Regions from separate parts of the Rummeliibacillus sp. G93 genome, predicted to be linked through region 2. Evidence: a T-box and tRNA genes for the amino acid it is inferred to sense, from the RefSeq annotation. Region 2 holds a T-box; the other regions hold tRNA genes.
What was found. A T-box is a leader RNA that pairs with one kind of tRNA and senses whether it is charged. The one in region 2 lies ahead of leuS (leucine--tRNA ligase), so its partner is inferred to be a tRNA-Leu.

Region 1: it encodes a tRNA-Leu, which carries the amino acid that the T-box ahead of leuS (leucine--tRNA ligase) is inferred to sense. The anticodon was not compared.
Region 3: it encodes a tRNA-Leu, which carries the amino acid that the T-box ahead of leuS (leucine--tRNA ligase) is inferred to sense. The anticodon was not compared.

Annotation. Positions count from the first base shown of each region.
Region 1 is NZ_CP097314.1:2,511,841-2,519,653, reverse strand. Features, by position in the region: rRNA gene M2M59_RS12750 (23S ribosomal RNA) at 1-1,220, shown strand, start outside; rRNA gene rrf (5S ribosomal RNA) at 1,348-1,463, shown strand; tRNA gene M2M59_RS12740 (tRNA-Asn) at 1,479-1,555, shown strand; tRNA gene M2M59_RS12735 (tRNA-Ser) at 1,563-1,654, shown strand; tRNA gene M2M59_RS12730 (tRNA-Glu) at 1,673-1,747, shown strand; tRNA gene M2M59_RS12725 (tRNA-Val) at 1,753-1,828, shown strand; tRNA gene M2M59_RS12720 (tRNA-Met) at 1,869-1,945, shown strand; tRNA gene M2M59_RS12715 (tRNA-Asp) at 1,950-2,026, shown strand; tRNA gene M2M59_RS12710 (tRNA-Phe) at 2,056-2,131, shown strand; tRNA gene M2M59_RS12705 (tRNA-Thr) at 2,143-2,218, shown strand; tRNA gene M2M59_RS12700 (tRNA-Tyr) at 2,223-2,306, shown strand; tRNA gene M2M59_RS12695 (tRNA-Trp) at 2,315-2,388, shown strand; tRNA gene M2M59_RS12690 (tRNA-His) at 2,416-2,491, shown strand; tRNA gene M2M59_RS12685 (tRNA-His) at 2,532-2,607, shown strand; tRNA gene M2M59_RS12680 (tRNA-Gln) at 2,611-2,682, shown strand; tRNA gene M2M59_RS12675 (tRNA-Gly) at 2,691-2,765, shown strand; tRNA gene M2M59_RS12670 (tRNA-Cys) at 2,784-2,858, shown strand; tRNA gene M2M59_RS12665 (tRNA-Leu) at 2,890-2,970, shown strand; gene M2M59_RS12660 (hypothetical protein) at 3,454-3,636, shown strand; gene M2M59_RS12655 (hypothetical protein) at 3,754-4,176, shown strand; gene M2M59_RS12650 (MerR family transcriptional regulator) at 4,665-5,099, opposite strand; gene M2M59_RS12645 (MFS transporter) at 5,354-6,544, shown strand; gene M2M59_RS12640 (universal stress protein) at 6,597-7,016, shown strand; gene M2M59_RS12635 (hypothetical protein) at 7,239-7,457, shown strand; gene M2M59_RS12630 (GrpB family protein) at 7,459-7,813, shown strand, end outside.
Region 2 is NZ_CP097314.1:2,247,417-2,255,229, reverse strand. Features, by position in the region: gene M2M59_RS11220 (isoprenylcysteine carboxyl methyltransferase family protein) at 1-241, opposite strand, end outside; gene M2M59_RS11215 (type III polyketide synthase) at 246-1,310, opposite strand; gene M2M59_RS11210 (MerR family transcriptional regulator) at 1,485-2,153, shown strand; gene M2M59_RS11205 (tRNA 5-(aminomethyl)-2-thiouridylate-methyltransferase MnmM) at 2,197-2,769, opposite strand; gene M2M59_RS11200 (tRNA modification radical SAM protein MnmL/YtqA) at 2,766-3,737, opposite strand; gene M2M59_RS11195 (MDR family MFS transporter) at 4,181-5,368, shown strand; T-box leader at 5,434-5,647, shown strand; gene leuS (leucine--tRNA ligase) at 5,700-7,813, shown strand, end outside.
Region 3 is NZ_CP097314.1:145,863-153,675, forward strand. Features, by position in the region: rRNA gene M2M59_RS00730 (23S ribosomal RNA) at 1-2,052, shown strand, start outside; rRNA gene rrf (5S ribosomal RNA) at 2,166-2,281, shown strand; tRNA gene M2M59_RS00740 (tRNA-Val) at 2,290-2,365, shown strand; tRNA gene M2M59_RS00745 (tRNA-Lys) at 2,375-2,447, shown strand; tRNA gene M2M59_RS00750 (tRNA-Leu) at 2,461-2,542, shown strand; tRNA gene M2M59_RS00755 (tRNA-Gly) at 2,556-2,630, shown strand; tRNA gene M2M59_RS00760 (tRNA-Arg) at 2,667-2,743, shown strand; tRNA gene M2M59_RS00765 (tRNA-Pro) at 2,748-2,824, shown strand; tRNA gene M2M59_RS00770 (tRNA-Ala) at 2,844-2,919, shown strand; tRNA gene M2M59_RS00775 (tRNA-Ser) at 2,935-3,027, shown strand; tRNA gene M2M59_RS00780 (tRNA-Asp) at 3,068-3,144, shown strand; tRNA gene M2M59_RS00785 (tRNA-Phe) at 3,172-3,247, shown strand; tRNA gene M2M59_RS00790 (tRNA-Thr) at 3,257-3,329, shown strand; tRNA gene M2M59_RS00795 (tRNA-Tyr) at 3,336-3,419, shown strand; tRNA gene M2M59_RS00800 (tRNA-Ile) at 3,425-3,501, shown strand; tRNA gene M2M59_RS00805 (tRNA-Asn) at 3,516-3,592, shown strand; tRNA gene M2M59_RS00810 (tRNA-Glu) at 3,598-3,669, shown strand; gene M2M59_RS16495 (methyl-accepting chemotaxis protein) at 3,794-4,138, opposite strand; partial or broken gene M2M59_RS16500 (PAS domain-containing protein) at 4,232-4,561, opposite strand; RNA gene ssrS (6S RNA) at 4,789-4,981, opposite strand; RNA gene ssrS (6S RNA) at 5,035-5,227, opposite strand; gene M2M59_RS00830 (YfbR-like 5'-deoxynucleotidase) at 5,355-5,984, opposite strand; gene M2M59_RS00835 (hypothetical protein) at 6,340-6,777, shown strand; gene M2M59_RS00840 (hypothetical protein) at 6,863-7,345, shown strand; gene M2M59_RS00845 (sensor histidine kinase) at 7,444-7,813, shown strand, end outside.

The DNA.
Region 1 (7,813 bases), 260 kb from region 2:
AAGGAACTCGGCAAAATGACCCCGTAACTTCGGGAGAAGGGGTGCTCTAGTAGGGTGCAAGCCCGAGAGAGCCGCAGTGAATAGGCCCAGGCGACTGTTTAGCAAAAACACAGGTCTCTGCAAAACCGTAAGGTGACGTATAGGGGCTGACGCCTGCCCGGTGCTGGAAGGTTAAGGGGATTGCTTAGCGCAAGCGAAGGTGAGAACCGAAGCCCCAGTAAACGGCGGCCGTAACTATAACGGTCCTAAGGTAGCGAAATTCCTTGTCGGGTAAGTTCCGACCCGCACGAAAGGCGTAACGATCTGGGCACTGTCTCAACGAGAGACTCGGTGAAATTATAGTACCTGTGAAGATGCAGGTTACCCGCGACAGGACGGAAAGACCCCGTGGAGCTTTACTGTAGCCTGATATTGAATTTTGGTACAGCTTGTACAGGATAGGTAGGAGCCATTGAAACCGGAGCGCCAGCTTCGGTGGAGGCGTCCTTGGGATACTACCCCAGCTGTATTGAAATTCTAACCCGTACCCCTGATCGGGGTAGGAGACAGTGTCAGGCGGACAGTTTGACTGGGGCGGTCGCCTCCTAAAGAGTAACGGAGGCGCCCAAAGGTTCCCTCAGAATGGTTGGAAATCATTCGTAGAGTGTAAAGGCACAAGGGAGCTTGACTGCGAGACCTACAAGTCGAGCAGGGTCGAAAGACGGGCTTAGTGATCCGGTGGTTCCGCATGGAAGGGCCATCGCTCAACGGATAAAAGCTACCCCGGGGATAACAGGCTTATCTCCCCCAAGAGTCCACATCGACGGGGAGGTTTGGCACCTCGATGTCGGCTCATCGCATCCTGGGGCTGTAGTCGGTCCCAAGGGTTGGGCTGTTCGCCCATTAAAGCGGTACGCGAGCTGGGTTCAGAACGTCGTGAGACAGTTCGGTCCCTATCCGTCGTGGGCGTAGGAAATTTGAGAGGAGCTGTCCTTAGTACGAGAGGACCGGGATGGACACACCGCTGGTGTACCAGTTGTTCTGCCAAGAGCATCGCTGGGTAGCTATGTGTGGACGGGATAAGTGCTGAAAGCATCTAAGCATGAAGCCCCCCTCAAGATGAGATTTCCCATTACGCAAGTAAGTAAGATCCCTCAAAGACGATGAGGTAGATAGGTTCGAGGTGGAAGTGTGGCGACACATGGAGCTGACGAATACTAATCGATCGAGGACTTAACCAAATTTCTTAAGAACCTTCAATTCACGTTTATCCAGTTTTGAAAGAACAAGAAAAGTTTTTCTAAAAAAGCAGTTGACTTAATTAGAAAAAAAGTGATATAATAATTCTTGTCTTTGAGAAATAACATGTCTAGTGATGATGGCAAAGAGGTCACACCTGTTCTCATGCCGAACACAGAAGTTAAGCTCTTTAGCGCCGATGGTAGTTGGGGGCTTCCCCCTGCGAGAGTAGGACGTCGCTAGGCTGTTGATTTTATTATTCCGAAGTAGCTCAGTTGGTAGTAGCATCTGACTGTTAATCAGAGGGTCGCAGGTTCGAGTCCTGCCTTCGGAGCCATTTTTTTGGAGAGTTGTCCGAGTGGCCGAAGGAGCACGATTGGAAATCGTGTAGGCGGGTAACCCTGTCTCAAGGGTTCAAATCCCTTACTCTCCGCCATGACTTTTCAATACATATGGCCCCTTGGTCAAGCGGTTAAGACACCGCCCTTTCACGGCGGTAACACGGGTTCGAATCCCGTAGGGGTCACCATTTTCGGAGGATTAGCTCAGCTGGGAGAGCATCTGCCTTACAAGCAGAGGGTCGGCGGTTCGATCCCGTCATCCTCCACCATTTTAAGAACTTTATCAATCAAATAAGCATATATTATTATCGCGGGGTGGAGCAGTTCGGTAGCTCGTCGGGCTCATAACCCGAAGGTCGCAGGTTCAAATCCTGCCCCCGCAACCAAAATGGTCCGGTAGTTCAGCTGGTTAGAATGCCTGCCTGTCACGCAGGAGGTCGCGGGTTCGAGTCCCGTCCGGACCGCCATTTTAAATTATAATATTTAAAGTTATTATGGGTCGGTAGCTCAGTTGGTAGAGCATTAGATTGAAGCTCTAAGTGTCGGCAGTTCGATTCTGTCCCGACCCACCATAATAATTTTTGCCGGTGTAGCTCAGTTGGTAGAGCAACTGACTTGTAATCAGTAGGTCGAGGGTTCGACTCCTTTCGCCGGCACCATTCTGGAGGGGTAGCGAAGAGGCTAAACGCGGCGGACTGTAAATCCGCTCCTTCGGGTTCGGCAGTTCGAATCTGCCCCCCTCCACCATTCTTTACAGGGGCATAGTTTAACGGTAGAATAGAGGTCTCCAAAACCTTTGATGTGGGTTCGATTCCTACTGCCCCTGCCAATATAAAACCTTTAAATTTACATAACGGCGGCTGTGGTGAAGTGGTGAACACACCGGATTGTGGTTCCGGCATTCGAGGGTTCGATCCCCTTCAGCCGCCCCATATATAAAATGTAAAGATTAGGTTTTCCTTTAATACAATGGCGATTGTGGTGAAGTGGTTAACACACCGGATTGTGGTTCCGGCATTCGAGGGTTCGATCCCCTTCAGTCGCCCCATTTTGGGGTATAGCCAAGCGGTAAGGCAACGGATTTTGATTCCGTCATGCCCTGGTTCGAATCCAGGTACCCCAGTTATATATGCGGAAGTAGTTCAGTGGTAGAACATCACCTTGCCAAGGTGGGGGTCGCGGGTTCGAACCCCGTCTTCCGCTCCATATATTTTATAATGCCAAGGCGGCATAGCCAAGTGGTAAGGCAAAGGTCTGCAAAACCTTTATTCACCGGTTCAAATCCGGTTGCCGCCTCCATATAGTTAATTACACTATATAAACACATCATGCCGGTGTGGCGGAATTGGCAGACGCGCACGACTCAAAATCGTGTTCCTTTGGAGTGTCGGTTCGACCCCGACCACCGGTATCATAACATCGTTTGCCAAGCGATGAAATCAACGTTTCTCTATTGTGGGGAAGCGTTTTTTTTTGTGTTTATTTTTAGTTAAAATACGTTGGTTTTTGGTTTTAACAAATAGTCTTTAATCGTGCGAATCAATCGTGTGAATAGGTTCAGTGGGATTATATATGGCAAGACGTAAGTCCTTGTAACGTTACCGAAAAAATGATTCAAGAAAATGTAATCTAATATAAAAATGGACGCTATCTAAAACGGGTAACGTCTCTTTTATTACCTTATCGAATATTGAATTCCCGACCCCTTATTTTACATGGATACAACCGCCATTATGATTAACTGACTAATATAATAAGATAGAAGGTAATTGAACAAACGGGGCCAGTATAGAGCAAGAAGGATTAAAACACCTTTATGGTAAAATACAAGTAGAAATTTGTTTAAACTTTGTTCAATAAACAAAGTTACAAAAATAGGGGAGAAACTATAGGTGTGAAAAACAAAGATTTAATCAATAGTTTAATACCATTAGGAATGATTTTTGGTGGTACCATCGGTATAATTTTAGGAATTTTTTTCGAATCAATCTCCCAAGGTTTTTCAATTACATTGGGGGCTGGAATAGGCTTATTATTTGGAACCATTGCTTATGGATTTTATAGCAGAAAAGGGTAGAACTACGTTAAAGGGGTTGCCCCCGACCGCCAGTATCCAAATTACGGATTTGGGGAGGTTTTTAATTTATATTGTGATATATAATAAGTTATCACGGCTGAAAGAGAGAACTATAATATGATTACAATTAAAAATGCAAAAGCTTATTTTGAAACGACACTGGATTTTGAAAATGATAAGGTAGCTACGATATGGGAGAAGTTTAAAGTGTTTTGTAGAGAAGATATTCAGGGAGAAGAAGAAAAAGAAATCTTATTTGAATGTGGTGTTTTTAAATTTACAGGAGAGAAAATGCTACACTTTAATTTTGTCCGCCAATTTACAAAGTATGAAGATGATGAGTATGGAGGAATGGAACAATTACATTGTGAATTTTTATTTGAATATACTAAAGAAGTAAAACGTTTAAAAGCTACAGAATGGTCAATGGATTATGAAAGTTTAGATGAATTTTTCGCCGCTGTAGAAGATTTAAAAGCATTTCAAAAAGTACTTCAATTGACACCTATTAAACGTGAGTTGTACCAAGAAGAAGTTTAAATATAAGCAACATAACCATACACAGTTGAAAAAACATTCCGGAATGAATGTCTGCGAGATATTAGAAAAGTGACAACCCGATTATAAGATCGGCTATGTCGCTTTTTCTTTTGAATCAACTTATGTAATAGTGCTATTGCAAATAACAGCATCTATAACATAAAATTGGGCACTTTTTTAAAAAAACTAGGAGAATATAATAATCTTTTATGTCCTTTGTTTCTAGATTTAGAAAAAAGTAATAATATTATTCTGCTATTAGTAATTTCATTTTTTTTGTCCTATTTAATTGTCATGTAAAAGTTTTGGTATATAACTCTACTGAAACACCAGAAAGAAGGACAACAACATTGAAATATCTAACAGATTCTATTACAACAATAGACTATGAAGAATGGTTCAATACGGTTAACGGTTAGTTGATAGGGGCATACATCTATCAATTTTCTAAACAAACAAGGCCGGGCATGGTTTTCGCCCGGTCCTTCTTATTCTTCCTCTTCCTGAAATCGAATCAGCGCTGCTCGTGCGCGATCTCGAAGCGAAACTAAGTCGGCTTCGACATTTAGGATTTTCTTCTTTTTTTGCTCAATAAGTTTAAGTTGTTCTTCAACTGTATCTGTCACTTTTTGTAATTTTTCTCGTTGTTGATCTGTACCTTTTACTTTCCGATAGTCCATTTTTTGAAACTCTAATGTGTCACTAAGCGTGATAAACTCTTGTAATTCTTGCAAGGTAAAACCCATGACTTCTTTTGCATTTGTAATTTTCTTAAGAAAATCGACATGTTCCTGGGTGTATAGTCGAAATCCACCATCACTTCTTGGAGGTGAGGGCAAAATGCCAATTTGTTCATAGTAGCGTATTGTGCGCTTTGTTAAACCACTTTGTTTTGCGACATCATCAATTTTTAAGCCGTCCATTTTTTCACCTAATTTCTCATCCAAGGATGAAATCAAATTCGTTCAAACTTCTTACTAATAAAATAACATACATGACGTATTCATTTCCACTAAATTAACGTTGACGTAAACGTTAATAATATTTATACTTTATTAAGTAAGCCAAATGTATGTTAATAGTTTTTTTGCGTGAAAATAAGTTTTGGGACTCATCATTCCATTTCTCGTTTTCATTTTTTATTTTAATTTTTAATTCAAAAAGGAGATAAAGATGTATGAATGAAGAATTATTAAAGACACAAGGAAAATCAGCTAAGCAACCTCTTGTTGTATGGGCAATATTTTTTGCGTGTATTATTTCATTTATGGGATTAGGTCTTGTTGATCCTATTTTGCCAGCGATTGCAGATCAGCTTCATGCAACGCCAAGCCAGGTTTCGTTATTATTCTCAAGTTATAACCTGATTACCGGTGTGGCCATGTTAATAACAGGTGTTGTGTCAAGTCGAATTGGTGTTAAATGGACATTATTAACCGGTATTTTATTTACGATTATATTTGCAGCTTTGGCAGGTGCATCGAATGGTATTTGGGAGATTGTTGGATTTAGAGCTGGTTGGGGATTTGGGAACTCATTATTTATTGCTACAGCCTTATCCGCTATTGTAGGTTTATCATTTGGAGGCACGGCAAAAGCGATTATTTTATATGAAGCGGCTATTGGACTTGGAATTTCGGTTGGTCCACTGCTTGGTGGAGAATTAGGATCTATTTCATGGCGAGGACCGTTTTTTGGTGTAAGTGTATTGATGATCATTGCCTTTTTAGTTTTGTTATTCAAAATGCCACAGGTTCCGAAGCCAAAGGTCAAAAGCTCTGTGTTAGATCCAATTAAAGCTTTAAAATTTCCAGGACTATTTTTACTCGGATTAACCGCATTTTTATATAATATCGGATTTTTCACCTTAATGGCCTATTCCTCATTTGTGATGAATTTGGATGAACATGGATTAGGGTATGTATTCCTTGGTTGGGGACTATGTTTAGCCTTTACGTCAGTATTTGTCGCTCCGAAGCTGCAAGCTAAATTTGGAACAATCAAATCGATGTGTGTGATGTTAACACTGTTTGCGCTAACTCTATTAGCGATGGGGATTTGGACGGATTCCTCAACGACTGTCATAGTTGCTGTTATCATCGCGGGACTATTCTTAGGAACAAACAATACATTAATTACGACTGCTGTTATGCAAGTGGCGCCGGTAGAACGTGCTACTGCATCTGCAGCATACAGCTTTGTTCGTTTTATTGGGGGCGCTATTGGGCCATGGCTCGCGAATAAGCTAGCTGAATCGTTTAGCCCACATGTTCCATTTGTAACAGGTGCTATTTTTGTCCTCTTTGCGATGTTTGTTATTGCATTTGGACGAAAATATTTAAAACATGTTGATAAAATTGCCCACTAAGGCATGATTGAAAAGTCTAAGGGGAATGGAAGAGTGAAAGGAATGAGTATTTATGTATAGGAAAGTAGTCGTTGCACTCGACGGATCAGAGCCTTCTGCACATGCTTTGCAACATGCAGCTAAATTGGCCAAAATAATGAATAGCGAAAAAATAACAATTTTGCATGTTACGAAAAATTTGCCATTGCAAGAACCGATTTTCAATATTGACTTAGATCAATTGTTTGCTGACGAAGACCAGGAAGTATTGGCACCAGCGATTCAATTTTTATCTGAATCCGGTATCGTGTATGAAACGCACACTTTTCATGGTGATCCGGCCAATGTCATTGTAGCATACGCCACAGAACATGATTATGATGTCATTATCATGGGAAACACAGGGAAGGGTATTATTAAAGAAGCATTATTAGGAAGTGTCAGCCATCGTGTTGCACATGCAGCGCAATGTCCTGTAATTATTGTAAAATAAAACAATCCTTAACTATGTTTAAGGTAAGAGCACAAGCCGAGTCCATGGTTTGTGCTCCTTTTTGTATAGGGGAAGTAATTTAAAGATATTTATGATATAGACTTAAAAAGTATCAAGGGTATTTTGATCTGCTTTATCTAGAATGAGGGATATTACACATTATTTTAAGTATTGTTAAATTAATGGAAGTTTTATGCCGCTGCTAAAAAAGGGCAAATGGTATTGAGTGATTATCATCCTTTGAGAAAATGTATTAATGCTGATGATAAGGATTTTAATTATTTTTATAAGGAACTTCAAGCTGGTGATGTAGCATATAAAAATCTTTTGAAAATGAACAACAAGACATTCCCAATGTTACGAGCAAGAAATAATCTGAATACATTTATGCTATCATATTCTAATGGAGAAAAAGCGATTAAAATATATAAGGGGTGGTAAAATGTTAGGATTACCTAAGGGAGAAGTTTTTCTAACTCCATGGACACAAGAATGGGAAAGAGAATTTTTATTAGAAAAGGAGAAAATCAAAAAAGAATTAGGTGAGTCCATTGTGGAAATTCACCATATTGGTAGTACTGCTGTAAAAAAACTAAGTGCAAAACCAATTATTGATATTGCAGTGGAAATCATTGATTTTAACGAAGGTGAGAATTACGTTTCTTCCTTAGAAAAGATAGGATATTCATATAAAGGAATAAACATTTTACCTGATAGACACTATTTCAGTAAAGGTGAACTAAGAACTCATCAAATTCATATGTATCAAAGTGGAAACAAATATTTATACGAACAAT
Region 2 (7,813 bases):
GAAGGACGATAAATACTGCAAGTAGCCATGGCCATATCGGACTTAATGTCGATTCCTTTACCAGGTACTCGATGAATAATGAAGCCAAAAAAGCGACATGAAGTATCACGATATACTTATAGTGTGCCTGCCCAAATTCAATTGCTCCTTGGCTTTTCATATAACGTTCATTATTTCTGGCAACCCGGAGTTCTACTAGCCGTTGAATGCAAATTAGTGCAAATACGATTATAAATAGCATACATTCACTCCCATTCCAATAAAACAAGTTCACCGCTAAAACCTGGTCCAAGTGATGCCATTAAACCTTTTTCACCTTTGGATGGCTTGTTTTCCATAATATATTTCAAGACATATAAAACAGTTGGAGAAGACATATTGCCGTGATTTTTTAAAATATGAGAGCTCGGTGCTAACAAGTCATTTGGCAGATTGAGAGCTTTTTCATAGGCGGTAAGGACCTTTTTGCCACCAGGGTGCAAAATAAATTGTGTGAGATCTTGTGCCTTGGAATCATGAGTATTTAAAAAGTCATGCACAAAAGGGGCAAACCAGTTTTCAACAATTGGCGGGATACTCTTAGAGAAAATAACATGCAAGCCGCTATCCTCGATTCGCCAACCCATTACATCTTCTGAATGAGGCATAAGACGGGAAGCATTTCCTTTGATTGAAGGCAAAGTTTCTTTTGAAGAAAGTGATGCTTCATCACCTGCAACGAGAGCGCATGCTACACCGTCACCGAATAAAGATGTCCCGATAAAATTGCTCTTATCCAAATCGTCTGGCTGGAATGTAAGGCTGCATAGTTCCAGGCATACGACAAGTACTACCGCATCGGGATGGGCAAGGCAATAATCATTTGCTCGGCTAATCCCCGCAGCGCCACCTCCGCATCCAAGTCCCCAAATAGGAATTCGGACGATATCAATGGGAAGTGAGAGCTGGTTCATAACGCGTGCTTCAATGCTTGGTGTTGAAATGCCCGTGCTTGATATGAAGATAATGGCATCGACTGCTTCTTTTTCCACTGATGCTCTTTCTAAACAGTCCTCGATTACTTTCGCTGTATACTCTGTAGCAAGTTCTACGTATAATTCATTTCTTTCTGAAAAACTGTGTTCTTCTTTATACCATTCGATTGGCATAGCCAGTTGGCGGTTATGTATTTCGCCATTTTTGAATACTTTCAAATAACGATCAAGTTTGGCTATCTTCCCAGAAAAAAGTTCTTTTATAAATTCCTCTGCCATATTTTGAGGTAATGCATAGGGAGGGCAGTGTGTACTGACTGCATGAATTTTGGGCATTTTAGGATCTCCTTTTTCTTCTCGTATCAAAATAGTGTACGATTTACTATTTGGAAAAATACGTATTCCCTAAAATTAATTCTATAAAACTATGCACACTTCCTAACAGAAACATAACAATATGCTACAATAATGATAATTGAGAAGGTGTCACAATAGGTTAGGAGGGTTTTTGTGGCTCATACATATACAATGGCAAATTTTGCCCAAATTGTTGGCATTAATAAATCGACGATTCGGCATTACATTTCAATATTAGAAGATTACGGTTACCAAGTAGAACGTGACGGACGAAATTATCGGAAGTTTTCAGATCAAGACGTAGCAATATTGCAAGCATATAGTTCACTGCATAAAAATAAAGGATTAACCCTTAAAGAAGCGGCTGAGGTAGTAGTAGCACCGAATTTTAACATCCAAGAGGTAAGTATTACCGTAGCCAATCCTGTGGTCATTGATCGAAAAGAGGAAATCCAGCGTTATGAAGAATTGAGCCATGCGATGGAGCTATTGGCAGAGCATATCCATGGTGTAGAAGTCCAAAACGCTCAGCTAATTCAATTGATTCAAGAAGAGCGAAGACAAAATGTCTTGTTGGCAGAGCAAAATGATTCCATGAAAAGGGAATTTAGGCAAGTCGTTGAATCGCTCGCGCCATTGACTGAAAAAAGGCAAAATGATAACCGTCAAATGGACCGTATTGAACAGCAAAACAGTGCAATTATGGCTGTGCTCAATAAACTGAATGTGTGGCAGCATACACAGGAGATTGAACAAAATGAGGAAGATAAAAAACAAAGGGTACAAGAGAATGGTATTCTTTCTCGTTTTTTTGGAAAGTAAATGAAAAAAGAGTTGTCCATAGATTTACGGACAACTCTTTTTCTTATGCCATTTCCTTCACTTTTTCTAAAGCAATGATAAATGGCGGATCATTTTTTTGATTAATAAACTCATATCTCAATACATGGATATATTTTTGCGGCAATGTACTCACATATTCTATCAGCGCATCTCGTTCTTCCTTGCCACCGTGATGTCCATGATAAACAACTAGAATAATCATGCCGCCAACATTTAAAAGCTGCAGTAAGTCTTGGATGGCTTTTAAGGTTGTGGAAGGCGTTGTAATAATTTCATGATCACTACCTGGCAAATAGCCGAGATTGAAAATAGCTGCCTGTACCGGTTTTAAGACATGTTTAGCTACATGTTCGTGTCCATCTAAAATGGCTGTAACTCGATTTTCAAGGCCTGCTTCCCGTACACGCTCTTCTGTCGAAGAGATCGCTTGTTGCTGGACATCAAATGCATAGACATGGCCCTCATTGCCGGCTAACTGTGCTAGGAAGGCCGTATCATAGCCATTTCCTGCAGTTGCATCCACTACTATGTCACCAGGACGAACGGTCTCTTTCAAAAGAAATTGTGCGTATTGCAGTACACGTTGAAGTTTCATCGTGTTCCCACTTCTTCTTTTTGATAATGCTTTCCTTGATAACTTCCTCTACGTTCTAGTTCAGCATCGATGCCATTTAATACTTCCCATTTGTTCACAGACCACATAGGACCAATCATTAAATCAATCGGTCCATCACCAGTAATTCGCTGTACGACCATTTCTGGCGGAATGACTTCTAATTGATCTGCGACAAGATTGATATAGGCATCCTTGTCCATCAACTCAAGCATACCTTTTTCGTATTGCTTTACAAGCGGTGTTCCCTTTAATAGGTGAAGTAAATGAATTTTGATTGCTTGTACATCTAGCTTCGCCACTGCACGGGCAGTTTCCATCATCATGTCATAATCTTCAAGAGGTAAGCCATTGATAATGTGTGTACATACACGAATGCCATGTTTGCGGAGTTTCTCCACACCTTCCACATATGTCGTATAATCATGTGCACGATTAATTAAATTGGCTGTCTTATCATGCACAGTCTGTAGTCCAAGCTCGACCCATAAGTATGTGCGTTGATTCAATTCTGCCAAGTATTCCACGACATCATCAGGTAAACAATCAGGACGTGTTGCAATACTTAATCCCATAACACCTTCACATGCTAAAGCTGCTTCAAATTTTTCTTTTAGGACAGGAAGCGGTGCGTGTGTGTTCGTATAAGCTTGGAAATAAGCCATAGTTTTGCCGTCTTTCCACTTATGCTGCATTTTCTCTTTAATTTTTTCAAATTGAACAGAGATAGGGTCCACACGATCGCCAGCAAAGTCACCAGAGCCTGCTGCACTGCAAAAAGTACATCCGCCAAATGCAACAGTGCCGTCACGGTTAGGACAATCAAAGCCTGCATCAAGCGCTACTTTGTACACCTTGCAGCCAAATTCATCACGCAAATAGCGATTCCATGTATAATAACGTTTCCCATCAGAGGGAAACGGGAAATCAGTATAATTAATATCAGTCATAGTATAATTTCACTCCTCAACTATCTATTTTAACATGACAACGTCAAAGGGGAAAAATTTCTTTTATCCTGCTTTAACTTGTAGGAAGACTTCTACTTCAAAAATTTAAGCATAGCAAAGAAATTTAAGTAGGGGTTAACTGCTCGTAAAAGACCAGGTGTGATGAGAAAATCCTTATCTCGCGTGAAGTTTCACTTTATGTGAAATGCTATTAGAATAGAAAAAATAATTTTCTTCATCTATTTAGAGGGAGGGGATGGAGTAGAGGAAAATCTCGAAAAAACGTGGTTTGGGAATATCTTGGCAACTATAATTATTGACCTTCTAGAAGACAATGGAAACGGTCGTTTAATATTTGAGCTTAATTATGAAAAGATGGTTGTAAATAGGATCAAAGATTTGTTACTATTGCTTAGATATTCGAAATAAATGGGGGACTTGGAATGCCTAGAAGTGTTTGGTTATTAATCATCGGTATGCTGATTAATACTGTCGGCAGCTCATTTTTATGGCCGATGAATACGATTTATATGCATGATGAACTCGGACAGTCGCTCACAATAGCGGGGCTCGTACTGATGGCCAATGCTGCAGCTGGTGTAGTAGGCAATCTTTTAGGCGGGTATGTCTTTGACAAATTTGGCGGCTTTAAGTCCATCATGATAGGAACAATCATATCCATTATAGGCCTTACGTGTCTTGTGTTTTGGCATGGCTGGCCGCATTATGTCTGGTTTTTGACATTAATAGGTTTTAGTGGTGGGATTGTATTTCCGAGTATGTTTGCAATGGTCGGAACAGCATGGCCAGAAGGCGGGAGAAAAGGATTTAATGCCATTTATCTCGCTCAAAATTTAGGGGTAGCATTTGGCCCAGCTCTTGCAGGTATTGTTGCAAAGCATAGCTTTGACTATTTATTTATTGCCAATCTAGCTATGTATATCGTCTTCTTCTTTGTGGCATTCACATATAAAGGAATTTCTACAGAATACGCCATTGCGCCTGCATCTGTAATAAGTGAAGGCTCAAAAGTAAAAGATCGTTCATCATTCTACGCATTGAGTATTTTGGGGATTGGTTTCTTACTTAGTTGGCTCGTCTATACCCAATGGACAACAACAATTTCATCTTATACACAAACATTGCATATTTCTCTGAACCAATACAGCTTGCTTTGGACAGCGAATGGTTTGCTAATTGTACTGGGCCAACCATTGATCAATCCGATTATTAAAAAAATGGGCGAACGTTTCAAGGAACAAATTTTTCTTGGTTTAGCTATTTTCGTCATTTCCTTTGTAGTGGTTAGCTTCGCGGGAACATTTAAAATGTTTTTAGTGGCGATTATCATTTTAACATTTGGTGAAATGTTTATTTGGCCGATTGTACCGACAATTGCCAGTACGTTAGCACCTAAGGGTAGAGAAGGGTTTTATCAAGGTATGGTCAATAGTTTCAGTGCTATAGGCAAAATGATTGGTCCATTCTTAGGCGGTGTTCTAGCAGACCAATATGGCATGAAGATTACGTTTTATGTATTAATCGGGATTCTGCTCATTGCTTTTATCCCATACATGCTTTATGATCGACCGTTAAAAAATAAACATAAAGTGGAAAAAGAAACGATATAATTCATTGAATTTGTTAAATCTCTTGTCAATTACAGTATATTGAATTAGAATAGGATTCAATATATGTAATGACAGCGAATGGGAATAGTAGGTTGTACTTGATTTTTTTAGAGAGTTGGCGGTAGGTGAAAGCCAGCAAATCAATCAACTGAACTCGCCCAGGAGTCGCTATGGTGAACCATTGATAGCCATTGCCGTTAATCCGCGTTAAGGAATCAAGTTGAGTGTTTTACACTAATTTGGGTGGTACCGCGGGAGATATAGGCTCTCGTCCCTTTTATAGGGACGAGAGTTTTTTTATTTTCAAGAATATGAGTATGGAGGGTCAAGAATGAATTTTAATCATCAAGAAATTGAAAAGAAATGGCAGAAGTATTGGGCTGACCACAAAACTTTTAAAACAACAAATGAAGAATCGAAGCCGAAGTTTTATGCATTGGATATGTTTCCATATCCCTCAGGTGCAGGCTTGCATGTAGGGCACCCAGAAGGTTACACAGCAACAGATATCCTTTCACGCTTTAAGCGTCTGCAGGGTTATAACGTGTTGCATCCAATGGGATGGGACGCATTTGGTCTTCCAGCAGAGCAATATGCTCTTGACACTGGAAATGACCCAGCTGAGTTCACACAAAAAAATATTGATACATTTAGACGCCAAATCCAAGAATTAGGCTTTAGTTATGACTGGGATCGCGAAATCAATACGACTGATCCAAACTATTATAAATGGACACAATGGATCTTTATTCAGCTATATAAAAAAGGTCTTGCTTATATCGATGAAGTAGCAGTCAACTGGTGTCCAGCACTTGGCACAGTACTTGCGAATGAAGAAGTAATTGATGGCAAGTCTGAGCGCGGCGGACACCCTGTAGAACGACGTCCAATGAAACAATGGATGTTGAAGATCACAGCCTATGCAGATCGTTTAATTGATGATTTGGAAGATGTGGATTGGCCAGAGAATATTAAAGATATGCAACGTCACTGGATCGGTCGTTCTGAGGGTGCTGAAGTAGACTTCTCTATTAAAAATTCAGATAAGCAGTTCCGTGTATTTACTACACGACCTGATACTCTATTTGGTGCAACTTATACAGTTCTTGCACCTGAACATGCACTTGTGGATGAAATTACAACTAAAGAACAGCGCGAGGCTGTAGAAGCATATCTAGAAAAAGTCAAAGTTAAGTCTGATTTAGAACGTACAGATTTAGCGAAAGAAAAAACAGGCGTATTTACAGGTGCCTATGCAATCAACCCAATCAATGGTCGAGAAATACCGATTTGGATTGCAGATTACGTTCTAGCAAGCTATGGTACAGGTGCGATTATGGCAGTACCAGCACATGATGAACGCGACTTTGAATTTGCGAAACAATTCAACCTACCAATCATTCCTGTATTAGAAGGTGGCGATGTTTCTAAAGAAGCCTTTACAGGTGATGGCCAACATATTAACTCTGATTTCTTGAATGGATTAGACAAAGAAGAAGGCATTCAAAAGGCAATTACATGGCTTGAAGAAAATAAAGTAGGCGAGAAAAAAGTTTCGTACCGTTTACGCGACTGGTTATTCTCCCGCCAACGTTATTGGGGAGAGCCGATTCCAATCATTCATTGGGAAGATGGCACCATTACAACAGTAAAAGAAGAAGATTTACCATTGGTGTTGCCGAAAACAAAGGATATCCATCCATCAGGTACCGGTGAATCGCCATTGGCCAATATTGATGAATGGGTAAATGTCGTAGATCCTGAGACAGGTAAAAAAGGCCGACGTGAAACGAATACAATGCCTCAATGGGCAGGTTCAAGTTGGTACTTCCTGCGTTATATCGACCCGCATAATAACGAACAATTGGCAGACCCAGAGTTATTGAAACGCTGGTTGCCTGTCGATATTTATATCGGCGGCCAAGAACATGCAGTGCTACACTTGTTGTATGCACGTTTCTGGCATAAAGTGCTTTACGATTTAGGGGTAGTACCAACAAAAGAACCTTTCCAAAAATTATTCAACCAAGGGATGATTCTTGGTGAAGGTAATGAAAAAATGTCTAAATCTAAAGGTAATGTTGTCAATCCGGATGATATTATTGAAAGCCATGGAGCTGATACACTAAGACTTTATGAAATGTTCATGGGACCACTAGAAGCATCTATTCCTTGGTCTACGAATGGCTTAGATGGAGCACGCCGCTTCCTAGATCGTATATGGAGACTCTTCATCAACGAAGAAACGGGCGAGCTTTCTGAAAAAATTAAAATATCGAATGATACAACTTTAGAAAAAGTGTATCATCAAACAGTTCAAAAAGTGACGGACAATAACGAGCATATTCGTTTTAATACTTCTATTTCTCAAATGATGGTATTCATTAACGAATGTTACAAAGCTGATGTGGTGCCTCGTGAGTATGCAGAAGGATTTGTTAAGAT
Region 3 (7,813 bases), 1.1 Mb from region 2:
GCTAGCCTCGTGATGAAGAATCCTGGAGGTAGAGCACTGTTTGGACTAGGGGTCCATCCCGGATTACCGAATTCAGACAAACTCCGAATGCCAGTGATTTATACACGGGAGTCAGACTGCGAGTGATAAGATCCGTAGTCAAAAGGGAAACAGCCCAGACCACCAGCTAAGGTCCCAAAGTAATTGTTAAGTGGAAAAGGATGTGACGTTGCTTAGACAACCAGGATGTTGGCTCAGAAGCAGCCACCATTTAAAGAGTGCGTAATAGCTCACTGGTCGAGTGACGCTGCGCCGAAAATGTATCGGGGCTAAACAATTCACCGAAGCTGTGGATAGACATCTACGATGTCTGTGGTAGGAGAGCGTTCTAAGTGCTGTGAAGTCAGACCGGAAGGACTGGTGGAGCGCTTAGAAGTGAGAATGCCGGTATGAGTAGCGAAAGATGGGTGAGAATCCCATCCACCGAATGACTAAGGTTTCCTGAGGAAGGCTCGTCCTCTCAGGGTTAGTCGGGACCTAAGCCGAGGCCGACAGGCGTAGGCGATGGATAACAGGTTGATATTCCTGTACCACCTCCCTGCCATTTGAGTAATGGGGGGACGCAGTAGGATAGGGTAAGCGCACTGTTGGTTATGTGCGTCCAAGCAGTAAGGCGTGAGAGTAGGCAAATCCGCTCTCTATAACGTTGAGCTGTGATGGCGAGCTCTTTAGAGCGAAGTTCCTGATTTCACACTGCCAAGAAAAGCCTCTAGCGAGGCAGGAGGTGCCCGTACCGCAAACCGACACAGGTAGTCGAGGAGAGAATCCTAAGGTGAGCGAGAGAACTCTCGTTAAGGAACTCGGCAAAATGACCCCGTAACTTCGGGAGAAGGGGTGCTCTAGTAGGGTGCAAGCCCGAGAGAGCCGCAGTGAATAGGCCCAGGCGACTGTTTAGCAAAAACACAGGTCTCTGCAAAACCGTAAGGTGACGTATAGGGGCTGACGCCTGCCCGGTGCTGGAAGGTTAAGGGGATTGCTTAGCGCAAGCGAAGGTGAGAACCGAAGCCCCAGTAAACGGCGGCCGTAACTATAACGGTCCTAAGGTAGCGAAATTCCTTGTCGGGTAAGTTCCGACCCGCACGAAAGGCGTAACGATCTGGGCACTGTCTCAACGAGAGACTCGGTGAAATTATAGTACCTGTGAAGATGCAGGTTACCCGCGACAGGACGGAAAGACCCCGTGGAGCTTTACTGTAGCCTGATATTGAATTTTGGTACAGCTTGTACAGGATAGGTAGGAGCCATTGAAACCGGAGCGCCAGCTTCGGTGGAGGCGTCCTTGGGATACTACCCCAGCTGTATTGAAATTCTAACCCGTACCCCTGATCGGGGTAGGAGACAGTGTCAGGCGGACAGTTTGACTGGGGCGGTCGCCTCCTAAAGAGTAACGGAGGCGCCCAAAGGTTCCCTCAGAATGGTTGGAAATCATTCGTAGAGTGTAAAGGCACAAGGGAGCTTGACTGCGAGACCTACAAGTCGAGCAGGGTCGAAAGACGGGCTTAGTGATCCGGTGGTTCCGCATGGAAGGGCCATCGCTCAACGGATAAAAGCTACCCCGGGGATAACAGGCTTATCTCCCCCAAGAGTCCACATCGACGGGGAGGTTTGGCACCTCGATGTCGGCTCATCGCATCCTGGGGCTGTAGTCGGTCCCAAGGGTTGGGCTGTTCGCCCATTAAAGCGGTACGCGAGCTGGGTTCAGAACGTCGTGAGACAGTTCGGTCCCTATCCGTCGTGGGCGTAGGAAATTTGAGAGGAGCTGTCCTTAGTACGAGAGGACCGGGATGGACACACCGCTGGTGTACCAGTTGTTCTGCCAAGAGCATCGCTGGGTAGCTATGTGTGGACGGGATAAGTGCTGAAAGCATCTAAGCATGAAGCCCCCCTCAAGATGAGATTTCCCATTACGCAAGTAAGTAAGATCCCTCAAAGACGATGAGGTAGATAGGTTCGAGGTGGAAGTGTGGCGACACATGGAGCTGACGAATACTAATCGATCGAGGACTTAACCAAATTCTTAAGAACCTTCAATTCACGTTTATCCAGTTTTGAAAGAACAACTTTCTTTCAATAAGAAGGATTTCAAGACACGAGCAGTAGTGCGATGTGTATTGGAAGCCGAATAGTCTAGTAATGATGGCAAAGAGGTCACACCCGTTCCCATGCCGAACACGGAAGTTAAGCTCTTTAGCGCCGATGGTAGTTGGGGGCTTCCCCCTGTGAGAGTAGGACGTTGCTAGGCATAAATATGGAGGATTAGCTCAGCTGGGAGAGCATCTGCCTTACAAGCAGAGGGTCGGCGGTTCGATCCCGTCATCCTCCACCATTTTTAAATGAGTCATTAGCTCAGTTGGTAGAGCATCTGACTTTTAATCAGAGGGTCGTAGGTTCGAATCCTACATGACTCATCATTTAAATTACGCGGGTGTGGCGGAATTGGCAGACGCACTAGACTTAGGATCTAGCGCCGCAAGGCGTGGGGGTTCGACTCCCTTCACCCGCATTAGTTTTTTTGCGCGGAAGTAGTTCAGTGGTAGAACATCACCTTGCCAAGGTGGGGGTCGCGGGTTCGAACCCCGTCTTCCGCTCCACTTATAAAATTATTGAAACTTTTTTATTATAGATTTGCGCCCATAGCTCAACTGGATAGAGCGTCTGACTACGGATCAGAAGGTTGTGGATTCGACTTCTGCTGGGCGCACCATTTCCGGGAAGTAGCTCAGCTTGGTAGAGCACTTGGTTTGGGACCAAGGGGTCGCAGGTTCGAATCCTGTCTTCCCGACCATTTATACTATATATACATTGGGGCCTTAGCTCAGCTGGGAGAGCGCCTGCCTTGCACGCAGGAGGTCAGCGGTTCGATCCCGCTAGGCTCCACCAATTTTCAATAATAACGGAGGAATACCCAAGTCTGGCTGAAGGGATCGGTCTTGAAAACCGACAGGCGGGTCAAACCGCGCGGGGGTTCGAATCCCTCTTCCTCCTCCATTTAAATTTTCATTGATACATAGAAAATAAAAAATTATATGGTCCGGTAGTTCAGCTGGTTAGAATGCCTGCCTGTCACGCAGGAGGTCGCGGGTTCGAGTCCCGTCCGGACCGCCACTTTTTAAATGAATAATTATTTGTTATGGGTCGGTAGCTCAGTTGGTAGAGCATTAGATTGAAGCTCTAAGTGTCGGCAGTTCGATTCTGTCCCGACCCACCATAACAATACGCCGGTGTAGCTCAGTTGGTAGAGCAACTGACTTGTAATCAGTAGGTCGAGGGTTCGACTCCTTTCGCCGGCATTTTTTGGAGGGGTAGCGAAGAGGCTAAACGCGGCGGACTGTAAATCCGCTCCTTCGGGTTCGGCAGTTCGAATCTGCCCCCCTCCACCATATATGGGCCTATAGCTCAGCTGGTTAGAGCGCACGCCTGATAAGCGTGAGGTCGATGGTTCGAGTCCATTTAGGCCCACCATTACATTATGTGATTCCGAAGTAGCTCAGTTGGTAGCAGCATCTGACTGTTAATCAGAGGGTCGCAGGTTCGAGTCCTGCCTTCGGAGCCATAGAAGGCCCCTTGGTCAAGCGGTTAAGACACCGCCCTTTCACGGCGGTAACACGGGTTCGAATCCCGTAGGGGTCATAATAAAAAAACTCTTGGAAAATTTCCAAGAGTTTTTATTTTGCACTTTTTAAGCATAAGGTATTCCTTAATCCTAGGCGGACTTTATATACGTGTTCTCGTAGTTCTATAGTGAAGTGCTCATTTACTTGTTTAGTGCTTCCAATTCTATTAAAACTTTTTTAAATTGAAGCTCTGCATCTAGAATGATATGTTGCAAATCTTTTGTGATATTGTTTACCTGTTTTGTTTCAATTCTAATATGATCCACATTCATATTAACTTGATTTATAAATTCTGCTACATTATTCGCTAGCTTGCGTACCTCTTCTGCCACAATACTAAAACCCTTTCCTTGGTCTCCTGCACGTGCAGCTTCAATGGCTGCATTTAATGCTAATATGTTTGTTTTCGTGGCTATGCTTCTCATTAATTGAGATACTTCACTTATTAATTGAGTCTGTTTAGTTAGTGATTGCAAAGCATCCATCTTGGATTCAGTGTTTTCCGTAACAGCTTTTACTAAGTTAGTAGGAATCTCTTTTAATTGGCGGGTGGTAGAGATAGTTTTATTTTCCCGTTCTGTAATATCAGTTGCAATCTTTAAGATACCTTCTATTTCACCTGCCTTGTTTAGGACAGGAATATAGGTAGCTTCAAGCCATACAGTTTTTCCATATTTATTAATACGTTCAATTTTCTCTTGAAATCGAACACCTTGCTTTAAATTTTCCCATAATGCAATGTATTCTTTGCTGCTTGAAAATTCATGTGTACAGAATTGTTCGTGTTTCATGTTTAACATTTCATTAGCTGTATAATTCAGTGTGTTTGCAAAGTTTTCATTTGCCCAGATGACTTCCCGATTCAGGTTAAATTCCACCATTGCTAAATTTTTTTCAAGCGCCAACAATACAAATTCCTCATTTAATATTTGAGAGCTGCCTGTTATAAGGTTAGTTTTAATGTTCTTTTTCCTCTCATTATATGTATTTCCTTTTTCCTATTTTAAAAAGAATTAAGTGTAATTATACCATTAGACTAATTCCTTTGATATATATTTCTTTGTAGAAAAAGGTAATAATAATTAAAGAACCAATGAAAAAGCATCCCTTATAAAAGGGATGCTGGAAATTCAATAGGTAAGCCACTTTTGCCGTAATTTTAAATATCGAAAGTTTTAAACCACCACTCCTCAAAGTGGGTGTTCGCAGAGCATTTCATGTTCGTCCGCATCAAGATGGATGCGGCATACCAGTCCGTACTCAATTAAAACTCCCTATTACAGCTTAAAGGTTAAAACTTCATATTATTACGTACAATGTAGCTTGTATTGATATATTACTACTAATTAAATTTGAATTCAAGAAAGAAAGCTTGAGTAATTAATAAGCCGCCTTTGCCGTAATTTTAAATATCGAAAGTTTTAAACCACCACTCCTCAAAGTGGGTGTTCGCAGAGCATTTCATGTTCGTCCGCATCAAGGTGGATGCGGCATACCAGTCCGTACTCAATTAAAACTCCCTATTACAGCTTAAAGGTTAAAACTTCATATTATTACGTACAACGCAGCTTGTATTCATATAATACTCCCCTTGAAGGCAATCCGCAAGAGAGAACACCTATGAAATTATTGGGAAAATAAATCTTACTTTTTCTTCATTGTATAGAAGAAAATAAAAAAGCATATGCCTATGATTCAGGCCTAAGCTTCAGAAAGAACGTGTTGGGTAAGCGTAGTAATATCGATTGGCGTCTTCTCAGAAACTACGTCTGCCAAGATGACATTTTTAAAGTACTTTACACATGTAGGAAGAGGAATTTTCAATAACTTTGTTAATGCTTCCTCATACATGCTTACAAATTCCTTATCGGTGTTTCCTCTTTTCAACTCAGAGAAAGCTTCATAGAAGAGATCGAGCTTATCCGCAAATTCTAGCAATAGTCCTTCAAGCGTTGAATCTTTTCCTTCTTTCATGCGATCAAAGAATATTTCTTGGAATTCCTCAGGGATTTCGTGAAGGATGAATTTTTCCATCATTTTTTCTTCTACATGTGAAATCATCTGTTTTAATTCTGGTGATGCGTGTTTGACAGGGGTCTTAATATCACCAATGAAGACTTCCGCAAAGTCATGGTTAATCGTTTTTTCATAAAGTGACTTCCAATCAACTGTAGCCCCCTCCATTTCCTCTAGGGTACCGAAAAACATGGCGTATTGGGATACTTTCCAGGAATGTGCTGCCACGTTATGCTCTTCAAACTTAAAACGTCCTGGACAACGAATAATTCTTTCTAAATCCGTTAAACTTGTAAAAAATCTATGAATGCCTATATTAATCACTTCCTTGAAAATAGTATATGCCTTGCTAAAAAATTGTGAACATAAAAATGCGTATTAGGGTTTACTACAATCAGTGCAATAAAGCACATCAGAGAAAAATTTTGTAGTTTCACCCTTATTATAGTCGGAAAAATAAAAGTTATCCGGTTATTTACGGAAACGTAAACAGATCTTTATTTTGTATTTACATATTCGCTGTTATTCGTATATTTCATTATGAATGAACTCATATTTATCTATTTGAAAACTATTACAATAAAGAAGTTTCACCTTTTTGTTGATTGCATGTCTAGTCAATTTCTATTAAGGTAAAAGTAATAAATAGATAGAAAAGGAAGCAGAAGATATGCTGTATTCAACTGGCGTTTTTATCCATGTATTAAGTGCAATATTATCAATCGGCCCATTCTTTGTCCTTTTACCTATGCTTAAGAAAATGAAGACTGCTCTAATACATGAAGAAATGGTTGCCTATGTAGCAACGTTCCAGATAGCCATTCGTGTCGTGAAGCATGCGGGCCATGTTTTAATCATATCAGGAATATACTTGCTCTGGCGTAGTGGTTATTCGATTGCAACGCCATTTATAGCCGCTACAATTGGACTTTTGGTTGTATCGCTCTTTTTTCTAGCGAAAGCATTCAAACCGACAATGCGCACGTTTAATACTCCAGAATATGACCAACAACAATTTGTTGGTAAGCTAAAAAGAGCTACATGGATCTACGTAATTCTATTAACCTTAATGCTATGGTTCATGGTGACAAAACCTGTTTTATGGTGATTCATCGATGGCTCGATGAATCAATAGAAGAATTACTAATAATCCTACTTCTATAATGTGAGATTAATGAAAATAGGTGGAAAATATGAGATTAATGAGAATCGCTCTGATCCTGCTTGCTGTTATTCTGATCTTCTTCGGATGGACAGCATATAAAGAAAAAGGACAGAAGGAGCGCATCAATGAAATTATTAATAAACAGCAATATGTTAATGAAATAGAAGTAAAAGATCCTAACAAAGGTAAAATCATTTGGACCACAAAGTCTGAAGCAAACCAATTCAAAGAGCAATACCCTTTAAGCCATATTGAAAACCTCAAAAAAGAAGATCGAAATCAATTTGCTGAAAAACCGGATTATACTATTATTTATAAAGCAAAAGGCAAAGAACTATACAAGGTGGAGATCCTTCATCTTTTAGATAATAATAAAGTTAGCAAAGAAATGAATTCTTTTGTATTCCATGCGAATGATGAAGAATATATTATTTATTGGGCAGAACAGCAAAAAGTATTCGAGCAATCGTCTAATACACAAAAATTGCTTGAACGTATTCAGAAAAAGTAAATGCTTAGTAGATGCATTGTAAGATAAATAATTGCCCAAGAAATAATCCATATGAGTAAATGTTATAATAGAAGGAGTTTAAGACAAGGAGTGTTCCTGTGACAAAGTGGTATAGTGTTTTCCCTAAAAATCCAATTCTTAGCGGATTGGCGTGGCTCTGCCTTTGTTTTATTCCATTCTATATGATTTTTGATACATCACAAAAGCTAGAAAGCTCTATTGCAATTGCTATTCTACTTTTATATCTTATCTGTTTTCGGTTTGCCTATACTGCGACGAATGGACTTCTTTATTTGTGGATAGCTTTTGGCATGGCCATTAATGCGGTAATGACCGTTTTATTTGGATATATCTATTTTGCATTCTTCACGGCGTTTTCAATCGGCAAAATTCATCATACGGTAGGATTTTATATCATGTATGGTTTGCATATTGCGTTGACGGTAGGCTCTGTTATTGGCGGCTTCT